One region of the Stenotrophomonas sp. YJH_SMC_16 genome, then DNA from elsewhere that is predicted to be linked to it. Evidence: riboswitches for the same ligand, from Rfam matches in the RefSeq annotation. Region 1 holds a riboswitch; the other holds the start of a gene.
The links. A riboswitch is a leader RNA that binds a small molecule or an ion and turns the genes downstream of it on or off. The one in region 1 is predicted to bind glycine.
Positions count from the first base shown of each region.

Region 1 (7,120 bases):
TGACGATGAAGCCTCCGACACCGTCAGCGCCTCGCGCGCGGCCCTGCACCAGATCCTGCATGGCCGCGACGACCGCCTGGCAGTGGTGGTAGGCCCGTGCTCGATCCACGACCCGAAGGCCGCCATCGAGTACGCCCAGCGCCTGAAGCCGCTGCGCGACGCGCTGGCCGGCGAACTGGAAATCGTCATGCGCGTGTACTTCGAGAAGCCGCGCACCACGGTGGGCTGGAAGGGCCTGATCAACGATCCGGACCTGGACGGCAGCTTCAGGATCGACAAGGGCCTGCGCATCGCACGCGGCCTGCTGCGCGACATCAACAAGCTGGGCCTGCCGGCCGGTGTCGAGTTCCTTGACGTGATCTCGCCGCAGTACATCGCCGACCTGGTGGCATGGGGCGCGATCGGCGCACGCACCACTGAAAGCCAGGTGCATCGCGAGCTGGCCTCGGGGTTGTCGTGCCCGGTCGGCTTCAAGAACGGCACCGATGGCAACGTGAAGATCGCCGCTGACGCAGTGGGTGCGGCGTCCAATCCGCATCACTTCCTGTCGGTCACCAAGCAGGGCGGCACCGCCATCGTGTCGACCACCGGCAACCCGGATTGCCATGTGATCCTGCGCGGCGGCAAGCAGCCGAACTACGACGCAGGCAGTGTTGCCGAGGCCTGCCAGGTGTTGGCCAAGGCCAAGCTGCCGGCGCGCCTGATGATCGACGCCAGCCATGCCAACAGCCTGAAGAACCCGGAGAACCAGCCGAAGGTGATCGACGACATCGCCGTTCAGCTGGAAGACGGCGAACAGCGCATCGTTGGCGTGATGATCGAGAGCCATCTGGTCGGTGGCCGCCAGGAACTGGTGGAAGGCCAGCCGCTGGTCTACGGGCAGAGCATCACCGATGGCTGCATCGACTGGGACACCACCGTGACGGTGCTGGAGCGACTGGCCGCGGCCGTGCGTGCCCGTCGCGACGTAAAGGTGTCCGAAGCCGCTTGAGTGCGGCACGTGTGTGGATGGTGGCCAGCGCCTGCGGGGGTGCGGCCGCGATCAGGGCCGGTCGGAGTTGGAGACCGGCCCATCTGCACCGGCGATGCGCCTGGCGCTGCGCATGAGCGACAGCGCCAGGTACATCGCCGGGGTGGTGTGAGACGTAGATCCACGCCATGCGTGGATATCAGCGAGCCACACGGCAGGATTTCGGAAGAGTTGTATGGAGTCCTCCTGCGATTTCGGCCGAAGATGGGGTTCCTCGCCTGACTGGACCCCGCCGATGCGTGTTTTCCCGGATGACAACTTTCTGGATTCAGCTTGTCGGTCGATTTCCGGTGAAGCTGCCAAGGCGCTCGTGAGCTTGAAAGGCGGGCGAATCGCTGAAGATGCCGTATCTGTCATCGAAGACTGGTTTGAGCCGTCCCTCGAGAAGGCGCGCCTGCTGGCGGATCTTGATGAAAGAATCAGGATCCACAGCAGCGAAGGGGACCAGGGGCTGCTGCGGCCTGCGCTGAAGGCCCGGGCGGTGATCGCGGCATCTCCCGAGCCCGCGCCCGATGACTACGAGCCTTCATTCAAAGTAGTGCCTGCGACAACGCTAGGTGGCGACTGGAAATCCGACTGCGAGACCGACTGCGTGATTGTCGATGGTGATCTGATCGCAGACGGCACGCTGATACTGAACGATCTGAGCGAGACGCTCTGCGTGATCGTACTGGGGAGCCTCAGGGCCCGGAATCTCGACTGTGGTGGTTGGGTGTTCGTGCGTGATGAGCTGGAATGCGATCATCTGTACGCGTGCTCACTCAATGATGGGATTCTGTCCGTAGGTGGCAACATCACTGTTCAGACCTTCCTCGAGACCGGCACCTACACACAAGTGGCGGGGCACCTGACCGCTAGCTACCTCGGCAGCACCCACAACTCCATTGACGTGGAGGGCAAAGTGAACTGTCCAGGCTTCGAAAGACGGTCTGATAGCGACTACTTGTGCGAATGGATCGATCCTGTGTTGCTGGAAGCCGACGATTCCGACGGCGATTGGAGATGCGGACGCCAACGGTATCCGTCGGCTGACTATCCAGAGCGGATACGCGCGGGGGGCAGCCCCATGAAGTTCGTGCTCTAGATCTACGCCATGCGTGGATACCGCTCTTCTGTAGCGCCGGGCCATGCCCGGCGAACACGCCATCGTTCAATGCACTTCGTCGTGGTACACGAACTTCGGCATTTCCCAGCGGTAGTGGATCGCCAGCAGGCGCAGCGCGAAGCCGCCGCCGAGGCAGCACAGGATTGCGGTGGCATCGGCCACGCCCCAGTGCAGCAGCAACAGGTAGGCCGCGCCGGTCAGCAGCGCGATGATCGCGTACAGCTCCTTCTGGAAGATGAGTGGTACCTCGTTGCAGAGGATGTCGCGCAGCACGCCGCCGAACGCGCCGGTCAGCATGCCGGCAATCAGCACGATGGGCATCGCATGGCCGGCTTCGCGCGCGATCGAGCAGCCGATCAGGGTGAAGGCGATCAGGCCCAGGCCGTCGAGTACCAGGAAGGTGCGGCGGAAGTGGTGCATCCAACGTGCGACCCAGGTGGCGATCAGCGCCGCGCATACGGTGAAGCCCAGGTACTCGGGATGCTTCACCCAGCCCAGCGGATAGTGGCCGAGCAGGATGTCGCGCAGTGATCCGCCGCCGAGGGCGGTGACGCAGGCGATCATGACCACACCGAACAGGTCCATGCGGCGGCGGCCTGCGGACAGTGCGCCAGTCATGGCCTCGGCGGAAATGGCAATCAGGTAGATGATGGACAGCAGCATGGGACAGGCTCCGGGCGCGGTGGGGCCGGCCATGCGCGACTACCGCCACTGCCTGCGCAATGACGGGATGACGATGACCGGTGCCGCTCCCGCTGTCCTTTTGCCTGAGAGTTCAGCGGCGTAGGCCGCGTGCCCCTTCGGCGGATCGTCCCGGGCGTGCCCGGTGACCTCTCTCCAGCTCGGCGAGTCGAATGCATGGTTGGTGGGATTCCAGCCCACCGGCCTGAGCGATCATGGGAGCCTGCGCCTTCGGCGGGCGCCAGCGCGGCGCCTCTCTCCTGCATTCGGCCGCCAGTATATCCGCTGCAGTGCAGCACGGCATAATCCGGGCATGGCCCCGTCCCTCCGCCCTTGGTTCCTGTACCTGCTCGAATGCCGGGATGGCAGCTATTACGCCGGCATCAGCACCGACGTGGACGCGCGTTTCGCCGCCCACCAGGCCGGCAAGGGCGCGCGCTACACCCGGGCGCGGCCACCGCTGCGCGTGCTGGCCGTGCGCGAGTACCCGGACCGGGCCGCCGCCTCGCGGGCTGAGTGGCAGCTCAAGCAGCAGCCGCGCGAACGCAAGCTGGCCTGGCTGCAGGCACCGGATCCTGCGCTTCTGTAGAGTCGAGCCCACGCTCGGCTTTTGTTGCTGCTGCCTGATGGTGAAGCCGAGCATGGGCCCGGCTCTACAGTAGATCCACGCCATGCGTGGATGGGCGCTTCCAGCCATGCCATGATCGCCCAGCCCTCAGCGCTGGAGACCCGGATGTCCACGACCGCCCTGCTGTTCGCTCTCTCCGCAGCAACGAGCCCCGCCGCCGATCCGGCCACCCTCGCGGCCATCGAAGCCACCTGCCACGATTACGTCGACGGCCAGCTGGAGGCCGACCCGCAGCGCGTCGCCCGCTCCCTGCACCCGGACCTGGCCAAGCGCGCGGTCCTCGGCGATACGCCCGACGAACGCCTGGGCCTGCGCCGGATGTCGAAGGAAGAACTGGTCTCGCTGACGAAGCAGGGCGCGTTGAAGACCCCGAAGGATCAATGGGACCGCCGCTGCACGGTGCTGGACGTGACCGGCAACGCGGCGTCGGTGCGGCTGGAAACGCCGTGGTTTGTCGACTACTTCCACATGGGGCGCTTCGACCAGCGCTGGGTCATCGTCAACGCACTGTGGTACCCGAAACCGAAGGCGCCGTAGAGCCGAGCCCATGCTCGGCTTCTGCAAACCGCGCGAAGTGCAGCCGAGCATGGCTCGGCGCTACAGGAGCATACGTGCGGCCCTAGCGCTTCGGTCGCCGGTCGTCCTGGTCATCACCGAAGATGATGCGCGCGCTGCGCTGGTAGCTCCAGTACGCCACGGCCCAGTTCAGCAGCACCACGATGCGGTTGCGGAAGCCGATCAGGAAGAACACGTGCGCGGCCAGCCAGAACCACCACGCCAGCACACCGGACAGCTGCAGCCGGCCCAGGTGCACGATCGCAGCCATGCGGCCGATCGTGGCCAGGTTGCCGAAGTCTGCGTACTTGAACGGGCCGGGTTCGGGCTTGCCGTGCAGGCGCGCGCGGATCACCTCGGCCACGTACTTGCCCATCTGCTTGGCCGCGGGCGCCACGCCAGGCACCGGCTTGCCGTTGGCCTGGTTCAATACGGCCAGATCGCCAGCCACGAACAGTTCCGGGTGGCCAGACAGGGTGAGGTCGGGTTGCACCTGCACGCGCCCGGCGCGGTCCAGCGGCACCTCCAGCGTGCGCGCCAGCGGTGAAGCGGCCACACCGGCGGCCCACACCACCGTGCGTGCCGGCACGAACTGATCGCCGAGCCTGAAGCCCTGGCTGTCGATGTCGCTCACCGGGGTGCCGGTCAGCACTTCCACGCCCAGCTTTTCCAGCTGCCGGCGCGCCTTCAGCGAAAGCACTTCCGGGAACGAGGACAGTACGCGCGGCCCGGCTTCGACCAGCCGCACCTTGGCGCTGGCCGGGTCGATGTGGCGGAACTCGTTGCGCAGGGTATGGCGCGCGATCTCGGCCAGCGTGCCGGCCAGTTCGACGCCGGTAGGTCCACCGCCAACCACGGCGAAGCTCAACCATGCGGCCTTCTTCGCCGGGTCCGGTTCTGCTTCGGCGCGCTCGAACGCCAGCAGCAGCTTGCGGCGCAGCGCGATGGCATCGTCCAGCGTCTTCAGCCCGGGCGCATCATCGGCCCATTGGTCGTTGCCGAAGTAGGCGTGGGTGGCGCCGGTGGCCAGCAGCAGGCTGTCGTAGTCCAGCGTGCTGCCATCGGCCATGCGGATCTGCCGGGCCTGCTTGTCGATGGCCACCACTTCGCCGAGGCGGACTTCCACATTGCGCTGGTGGCCGAGGATGTGGCGCAGCGGTGCGGCGATATCCGGGGCGGACAGGCCGGCGGTGGCCACCTGGTACAGCAGCGGCTGGAAGAGGTGATGGTTGCGGCGGTCGACCAGGGTGATGCGTATGCGCTCGCGGGCCAGGGCGCGGGTGGCCCAGAGACCGGCAAAACCGCCGCCGACAACAACCAGGTGGGGAACGCGCTCGCGACTCATCGACTTACTCCAGTGGGGGCATTGGGGGAAGCGCCTGGCATCTTCGCATGATGGCCCCCTGTCACGTCAGCGCCCGCGTGGATCGGCGATACTCGGGTTCAGGCAACGGCCCGTGAGGAGCCCATGAGCGAACCGGAAAAGCGCATCGCCCTGTTGATCGACGCCGACAACGCGCCGGCCTCGAAGATCGACGAGGTCCTGGCCGAAGTCGCCCGCTACGGTGTGGCCAACGTGCGCCGCGCCTATGGCAACTGGAAGAGTCCGCGGTTGAAGGGCTGGGAGGCGGTGCTGCACGAGTACGCGATCCGCCCGATCCAGCAGTTCGCCTACAGCAAGGGCAAGAATGCCTCGGACATGGCGATGGTGATCGACGCCATGGATCTGCTGTACGCGCGCAACCTCGATGGTTTCGCCATCGTCTCCAGCGATGCCGATTTCACCCCGATGGTGATGCGCCTGCTGACCGATGGCGTGAAGGTGTATGGTTTTGGCGAGAAGAAAACGCCGGAACCGTTCGTCAACGCGTGCTCGAAGTTCACCTATCTGGAAGCGCTGGGCCAGACCCACGCCAGCGTGCCGGATACCGAACAGGCCTCCAGCGAACAGGCCTCGAACGAGCCGGTAGCCAACGACGATGCGCGGCCGCGCAAGAGCGGTGCGGAGATGCGCAGCGACACACGGCTGGTGAAGATGCTGCGCCGCGCGGTCTCCTCGGCCGAGGGCGAGGATGGCTGGTCGCATCTGGGGCCGGTTGGCAGCCAGATCGGCAACCAGGCTTCGTTCGATCCGCGCAACTACGGTTACGGCAAGCTCAGTGATCTGCTGGCAGCGATCGGGCTGTTCGAGCTGAAGAAGGACGGCAAGTCATCCTACGTGCGCGCGCTGCCGAAGAAGAACCGGTAGTGCCGGCCGCTGGCCGGCAACGCCGGATGCAAGATCCCGCATCCGGCACGCACACACCCCACCCGATCAGGCGTATCGTTGCCGCTCGCATTGCCAGCAAGGAAAAACCCGCATGTTGAAGATCTGGGGCCGCCGCAATTCCAGTAACGTCCGCAAGGTGCTGTGGTGCGCCGAGGAGATCGGCCTGCCGTATGAATCCATCGAAGTTGGTGGCAGCCACGGCGGCACGCAGACGCCGGAGTACCAGGCGATGAATCCCAACAGCCTGGTGCCGGTGATCGAAGACCACGGCCTGCCGCTGTGGGAATCGAACGCCATCGTGCGCTACCTGAGCGCACGCTACGCATTGGGCACGCTGTACGCCGAAGACCCGATGGAGCGTGCCCAGGCCGAGAAATGGATGGACTGGAGCACCTCGCGCATGGCGCCGCTGTACACCGACCTGATCTGGGGCATCATGCGCACCGCCCCGGCCGACCGTGACGAATCGCGCATCAATGCCGCCATCGTGCGTGCCGGTGACTACCTGGCGATGGCCGATGCCACGCTGGCCAAACAGCCGTGGCTGTCGGGTGAGAAATTCGCGATGGGTGACATCCCGCTGGGCTCGCTGATCTATGCCTGGTTCGAACTGCCGATCCAGCGCCCGGAACTGCCGCACCTGGCCGACTGGTATGCGCGCCTGCGCGAGCGGCCGGCCTACCAGCGCGGCGTGATGTCGCCGCTGACGTAAGCGGGGACGGGTCTTTTCCTGGAAAGAGAAGCAGCCGAGCATGGCTCGGCTCTACCGTAGTGCCGAGCCATGCCCGGCAGCACCGACCGGATCAATACAGGTCCGTCGGATCCACATCCAGCGACCAGCGCACTTTGCGT
Region 1 covers NZ_JCAFRH010000001.1:597,545-604,664, reverse strand. The annotation lists gene AC5P6E_RS02675 (3-deoxy-7-phosphoheptulonate synthase) at 1-991, shown strand, start outside; gene AC5P6E_RS02670 (hypothetical protein) at 1,266-2,114, shown strand; gene AC5P6E_RS02665 (trimeric intracellular cation channel family protein) at 2,181-2,798, opposite strand; glycine riboswitch at 2,883-2,986, opposite strand; glycine riboswitch at 3,000-3,089, opposite strand; gene AC5P6E_RS02660 (GIY-YIG nuclease family protein) at 3,130-3,405, shown strand; gene AC5P6E_RS02655 (nuclear transport factor 2 family protein) at 3,550-3,981, shown strand; gene AC5P6E_RS02650 (NAD(P)/FAD-dependent oxidoreductase) at 4,064-5,344, opposite strand; gene AC5P6E_RS02645 (NYN domain-containing protein) at 5,468-6,247, shown strand; gene AC5P6E_RS02640 (glutathione S-transferase family protein) at 6,360-6,980, shown strand; gene AC5P6E_RS02635 (primosomal protein N') at 7,072-7,120, opposite strand, start outside.

Region 2 (7,120 bases), on a different contig from region 1:
ACTACGCGGTCGCCCGGTCGCGCGTGGATGGCCCAGCGCGAGGCCGGCCCGGTCTCGCCATGAAGCACGAAATCAACGTCGACCTCGCCCTGCTCGGCGCGCAGGTGGCGGATGGTGTAGGTGCGCATGGGCGGGCGCTGGTCGTCCGGCAGCGCCCGGTAGCGCGGATACCAGTCCTCGCCGCTGGGCACCTGCGGCACGTCCTGGCCGGGCAAGGGGAAGAACACCTTGATGCGCTGGTCCGGGCCTTCGGTCTTCATCCGCGCCACGTCGGCACCAGTGAACACCATGCGGTCCAGGGAAGGGGAAAGAACGCGGCGCTCCTTCAGCGCCACCTCGAACAGGCGATAGGTCTGCTGCGCAGCCATGGGGGAACCTCATGCAACGACATCGGATCGGCTGGCTGTCGTGCATCCACGCACCGGCTGGCTGGAGTCCCCAGCCTAGTCCGGTCGTTGCTCGCCGCAAGCGTTACGGGCATCGCGGCCTGCCCTACCCCTGCGCGCTGCTCAATGGCCCGTGCAGGCTGCCTGCGCCGCGCGTTCACGCTGGTGTTCCCAGTACCAGAAAACGAATCCGGCGCCGAAGAACGCGGCCTGGCCCAGCGCCAGGTGCAGCGGGCTGGCACTGAGCAGCGGCGACACCACGCCGGCCACCACGGTGCTGATCATCAGCTGCACGAAGGCCTGCAGCGACGAGGCCAGGCCGCGCTGGTGCGGGTACATGTCCAGCACCGCCAAGGCCAGGATCGGGAAGATCAGGGCCATGCCCATGCCGCCCAGGAAGATCGGCAGCACCGCCCACGGCAGCACGAACTGCGGCGACAGCGCCACGTAGCCGACATTCAGCAGCGCCGACAGCGCGCACAGGCTGAAACCGATGGCGACCTGGCGTGTGGGCGTGGTGTGCCCGGCCATGCGCCCGGACAGGAACGAGCCGGTGGTCATGCCACCGATGGTGGGGATGAACAACCAGGCGAAACCGCCCTCGCCCAGGTGCAGGTGCTGCATCACGAACACCGGTGCCGAGGAGATGTACAGGAAGATGCCGCCGAAACCGATGCTGCCGGCCAGCGCCAGGCGCAGGAAGCGCGGGTTGAAGCCGATGCGCACGTAGTCACGCAGCAGCACGCGCGGCGACAGCGGCACCCGTGCCTCGACCGCATGGGTTTCCGGCAGGAAGCGCGCGGTGGCCGCCAACAGCACCAGCCCGAACACCACCAGGAACCAGAAGATCAGCGGCCAGCCGGCGCCACTGAGCAGGATCCAGCCACCGATGATCGGTGCGATGGCCGGAGCGATGCCGAACAGCATCGACACCTGGCTCATCAGCCGCTGGGCATCGTGGCCGTGGTACAGGTCGCGGATCACCGCGCGGCCGACGATCATGCCGACACCCGCCGACAGGCCCTGCAGCGCGCGGAACGCCAGCAGCGTGGACAGGTCGGTGGACAGCGCGCAGCCGACCGAGGCGCCGACGAACACCACCAGGCCGCCCAGGATCACCCGCTTGCGGCCCCAGGCATCGGACAGCGGGCCGTGCGCCAGACTCATCAGGCCATAGAACAGCAGGTACACGCTGATGGTCTGCTGCACCGCCACTTCGTCCACCGCCAGGCGCTGGGCCAGCTGCGGGAACGCCGGGAAGATGGTGTCGATCGAGAACGGGCCGAACATGGCCAGGCCGGCAAGCAGCAGGGCCATGCGGCGGGTGGAAGGGGCAACAGCGGCGGTCATGGAGGAAGCGTCCGGCAGGGCCATGCGGGGCACGCACGGCGGGCGCCGGTCCCGCAACAACGGGGACGGCGCCAGATGAATTCGGGTATCCGCCCATCATAGGTGGGGATTGCGCCTGATGCCATGCAGCACTGCACAAAACGCACGGCCGGGCCATCGGCCATTCAGGCGCGGCGGCACCGACCGGCGGCCGCTGGCCGGGCCCGCAACGGGCTATAATCGGCGGGCAACACGGTGGGAGAAGCGGAACACCGCTGCCGAAGGCGCAACGCCCGTAATCGCTCAGGCCCGATACCACCCGTAACACAACTCTGGAGAGACCGGTTCGATCCGGCGCCGAAGGGGCACGAAGCTGCGGTTTTCCGCGCTTTTAAACTCTCAGGCAAAAGGACAGAGGGGCGCCCCGCAGACCGCCGACCGGCGGCTTGTGCCCGTGCGTGTGCCCTTTCCTGACGGATCCTTCGCCATGTCCCAGAACACCCCTTCCCTGCGTGAGCTCGAGCACCACAACGCGTTCGTCGAGCGCCACATCGGCCCCAACGACGCCGAGATCGCGCAGATGCTCGATGTCGTCGGCCACGCGTCGCTGGATGGCATGACCGATGCCATCGTACCGGCCAAGATCAAGTCGCCGGCACCGCTGGCGCTGCCGGAGTCGATGACCGAAGTACAGGCACTGGCGAAGATCCGTGCGATCGCCGACAAGAACACCGTGCTGCGCAGCTTCATCGGCCAAGGCTACTACGGCACCCACACGCCGAACGTGATCCTGCGCAACATCCTGGAAAACCCGGCCTGGTACACCGCCTACACTCCGTACCAGGCGGAAATCTCGCAGGGCCGCATGGAAGCGCTGATCAACTTCCAGACCCTGTGCGCCGACCTGACCGGCATGGAAATCGCCAACGCCTCGCTGCTGGACGAAGCCACCGCCGCTGCTGAAGCGATGACCCTGGCCAAGCGTTCGGCCAAGTCCAAGTCGGACACCTTCTTCGTGCACGACGCCGTGCATCCGCAGACGCTGGAACTGCTGCGTACCCGCGCCGAGCCCATGGGCATCGTGCTGCGCGTCGGCACCCCGGCCGAAGCGCTGGAAGCGGAAGCCTTCGGCCTGCTGCTGCAGTATCCGGATACCTTCGGCCAGGTGGGCGACTACAAGGCGCTGGTCGATGCCGTGCACGCACGCGGCGGCTTGGTGGCCGTGGCCACCGACCTGCTGGCCCTGACCCTGCTGGCCGCCCCGGGCGAATGGGGCGCGGACATCGTGGTCGGCAACAGCCAGCGTTTCGGCGTGCCGTTCGGCTTCGGTGGCCCGCACGCCGCCTTCATGGCCTGCCGTGACGCCTACAAGCGCTCGATGCCGGGCCGCCTGATCGGTGTTTCGGTCGATGCCCAGGGCAACCCGGCCTACCGCCTGACCCTGCAGACCCGCGAGCAGCACATCCGCCGCGAGAAGGCGACTTCCAACATCTGTACCGCGCAGGTGCTGCTGGCGGTGATGGCCTCGATGTACGCCGTTTACCACGGCCCGGAAGGCCTGACCCGCATTGCCCGCCGCACCCATCGCCTGGCCTCGATCCTGGCCGCAGCGCTGCGCAATGCCGGCGTGCAGGTTGGTGGCGACTTCTTCGACACCCTGCATGTCACCGGCGTGCACGCCGATGAGATCCATGCCAAGGCCCGCGCCGCCGGCTACAACCTGCGCGCGATTGACAGCGACTCGGTCGGCATCAGCCTGGACGAGACCACCACCCGCGCCGACATCGTCGCCGTGGCTGCAGTGTTCGGTGCTTCGCTGGACGTCGACGCGCTGGATGCCAGCACCGCCGACGCGCTGCCGGCCGGCCTGCTGCGCCAGTCCGCGTTCCTGACCCATCCGGTGTTCAACACCCACCACAGCGAGCACGAACTGCTGCGCTACCTGCGTTCGCTGGCCGACAAGGACCTGGCGATGGACCGCACGATGATCCCGCTGGGCTCGTGCACCATGAAGCTCAACGCCACCGCCGAGATGATCCCGGTGACCTGGCCGGAGTTCTCGCAGATCCACCCGCTGGTGCCGGCCGACCAGGCGCTGGGCTACAAGGAACTGATCGACACGCTGGAAGCGATGCTGGTCGAATGCACCGGCTACGACGCGGTCAGCCTGCAGCCGAACTCCGGCGCGCAGGGCGAGTACGCCGGCCTGCTGGCGATCCGCGCCTACCACCGTTCGCGCGGCGAAGATCACCGTGACATCTGCCTGATCCCGGATTCGGCACACGGCACCAACCCGGCTTCGGCACAGATGTGCGGCATGAAGGTGGTGGTGACCAAGACCGATGCCAACGGCAACGTCGATGTCGAGGACATCCGCCTCAACGCCGAGAAGTACAGCGACCGCCTGGCCGCGATCATGATGACCTACCCGTCCACGCACGGCGTGTTCGAGGAAGAGGTGGTGGAGATCTGCGAGATCATCCACAAGCACGGCGGCCAGGTGTACACCGACGGTGCCAACATGAACGCCCTGGTCGGCGTGGCCAAGCCGGGCAAGTGGGGTTCGGACGTTTCGCACCTGAACCTGCACAAGACCTTCTGCATCCCGCACGGCGGTGGCGGCCCGGGCGTTGGCCCGTGCGCGGTCAAGGAGCACCTGGCGCCGTTCCTGCCGGGCAAGCTGGGTGACAACGGCCCGGTCGGCATGGTCAGCGCGGCCAGCTTCGGCAGCGCCTCGATCCTGCCGATCAGCTGGATGTACATCGCGATGATGGGCCGCGAAGGCCTGCGCAAGGCCACCCAGGTCGCGCAGCTCAACGCCAACTACATCGCCAAGCGCCTGGCACCGCACTTCAAGACCCTGTACACCGGCCGCAACGGCCTGGTGGCGCATGAGTGCATCCTGGACGTGCGCCCGCTGGAGAAGACCAGCGGCATCGGCGCCGAGGACGTGGCCAAGCGCCTGATCGACTTCGGCTTCCATGCCCCGACCCTGAGCTTCCCGGTGGCTGGCACGCTGATGGTCGAGCCGACCGAGAGCGAATCGCTGCACGAGCTGGATCGCTTCATCGACGCGATGATCCAGATCCGCGAGGAGATCACCGCGATCGAAGACGGCCGCCTGGACCGCGAGGACAACCCGCTGAAGAACGCGCCGCACACCGCCACCGCGGTGACCGCCAGCGAGTGGACCCACGCCTACCCGCGTGAACTGGCTGCATTCCCGCTGGCCAGCCTGAAGCAGAGCAAGTACTGGCCGCCGGTGGCGCGCGTGGACAACGTGTACGGCGACAAGAACGTGATGTGCGCCTGCATTCCGGTCGATGCCTACAAGGATGATGAAGTCGAGGCTTGATTACTCGCTGCATCGGTAAAGAGAACGGCCCGCGCAAGCGGGCCGTTTTCATGAGGGTGTGTGGACCAAAGTCCACACCCACAAACATCCGATCACGGGTCCGGCATCTGCCCCAGGCTCAACTGCCACGACACGCCGAAGCGATCCTGCACCCAGCCGTAGCGGTTGCTGAAGTCATAGTCGCCCACCGGCATCAACCAGTGGCCGCCCTCGCCCAGCACACGCGCGGCGCGCTCGAACTGCTCGGCACCGGAACACTCGACGAACAGCGAGATCGACGGGCTGAAGGTGAAGTCGTGCACGTCCAGGCTGTCAAAGCACAGGTAGTGGGTGCCGCCCAGCAGGAAGATGGCCTGGCGGACCTGCCCGGGCACACCGGCACCGGCGCCCTCGGGGTGGCGCTGCAGGGCCAGCAGGCGGAAATCGGCGAAGGCTTCGGCGTACAGGGCCAGGGCGGCCTCAGCCTGGCCGGTGAACATCAGGAAAGGACGGCTGCGCAGCATGCGGTACTCCCGGTCGACGGGCCGCTGGCGGCCCACGCGATCAGGATGGCACGGCGGATGTATGCCTGCTGTAGAGCCGAGCCCATGCTCGGCTGGCGGCCGCGCGAACAGCAGCCGACCGTAGGGACGGCTCTACAGAATCACGCCTCGCGCATGCGCCGCGCGATGGCGCTGCCAGCGGCGATCGTGGCGGTCAGCGCCACCATCGACAGGAACTGCAGGCGGGTGTGCGCCTCGCTCAGCAGCAGGCCGAAGATCAGCGCCAGGATCGCCAGCGCGCAGCAGGTCAGCCACGGGAAACCGGCCATGCGGAACGGCAGGCGAGTGCCCAGGCGATCGGCGCGGCGGCGCAGCACCAGCTGCGAGACCAGCGACAGCGTCCACACCAGCAGGCAGGTGGAACCGACGATGTTCAGCAGTACCGGCAGCACCCGGTCCGGAAACAGCAGTTCCATCACCGTGGCGGCGAAGCCGAACAGCACGCTGGCCAGCACGGCGATCACCGGCACCTGGCGCGGATCGGTCCAGCCCAGCACGGCCGGCGCTTCACGGCGCTGCGCCAGCGAGTACATCATGCGCGAGGCGCCGTAGAGGTTGGCATTGAGCGCCGACAGCAGCGCGATCACCGCGATCAGGGTGATGGCAGTGCCGGCACCCGGAATACGGGCGATATCCAGCACGGCGGCGAACGGCGACTTCAGCGCCTCGCTGGTCCACGGCACCACAGCGATGATCACGCTCAGCGAGCCGATGTAGAACACCAGGATGCGCCACGCCACGGTGCGGATGGCACGGGCGATGCTGCGCTCCGGATCTTCGGTCTCCGCCGCCGCAACGGCCACGATCTCGGTACCACCGAAGGCGAACACCACCACCAGCAGCGCGGCACCGATACCGGCCAGACCCTTGGGTGCGAAGCCGCCATGTTCGGTGAAGTTGCTCAAGCCCGGCGAGGTCACCTGCGGCAGCCAGCCCATCAGCAGCGCCACGCCGATGGCGATGAACGCCAGGATCGCCGCGACCTTGAGGATGGCGAACCAGAACTCAAACTCGCCGAAGTTCTTCACCCCGAGCAGGTTGATCGCGGTGAAGAACAGCATGAAGGCCAGCGCTGCCATCGGTACCGGCACCGCAGGCCAGACCGTGGCCAGCAACCCGGCCGCGCCCACCGCCTCGGCGGCGATCACGATCACCAGCTGCACCCACCACAACCAGCCGACCGTGGCACCGGCGGTGGCGCCCATGGCGTCGGCCGCATACACCGAAAACGCGCCGCTGGTCGGTTTGGCCGCCGCCATCTCGCCAAGTGCGTTCATCACGATGATCACCAGCGCGCCTGCGACCAGATACGACACCAGCACTGCCGGACCGGCCGCCTGCACGCCCACGCCCGAACCGAGGAACAGGCCGGCGCCGATGGCGCTGCCCAGGCCCATCATGATCAGCTGGCGGGGCTTGAGCGAATGCCCGAGGCGGGACGGCGAAGCGGTCGGAATCGAGTTGGGCATCGGCGGGGCTGGCGGCGGGCTACAGGGGCGACACCTTAC
Region 2 covers NZ_JCAFRH010000013.1:3,424-10,543, forward strand. The annotation lists gene AC5P6E_RS20035 (siderophore-interacting protein) at 1-368, opposite strand, end outside; gene AC5P6E_RS20040 (multidrug effflux MFS transporter) at 510-1,736, opposite strand; glycine riboswitch at 2,038-2,140, shown strand; gene gcvP (aminomethyl-transferring glycine dehydrogenase) at 2,203-5,070, shown strand; gene AC5P6E_RS20050 (VOC family protein) at 5,163-5,573, opposite strand; gene AC5P6E_RS20055 (amino acid permease) at 5,714-7,081, opposite strand.
Region 2: another riboswitch for glycine. It lies ahead of gcvP (aminomethyl-transferring glycine dehydrogenase); the one in region 1 lies ahead of AC5P6E_RS02665 (trimeric intracellular cation channel family protein).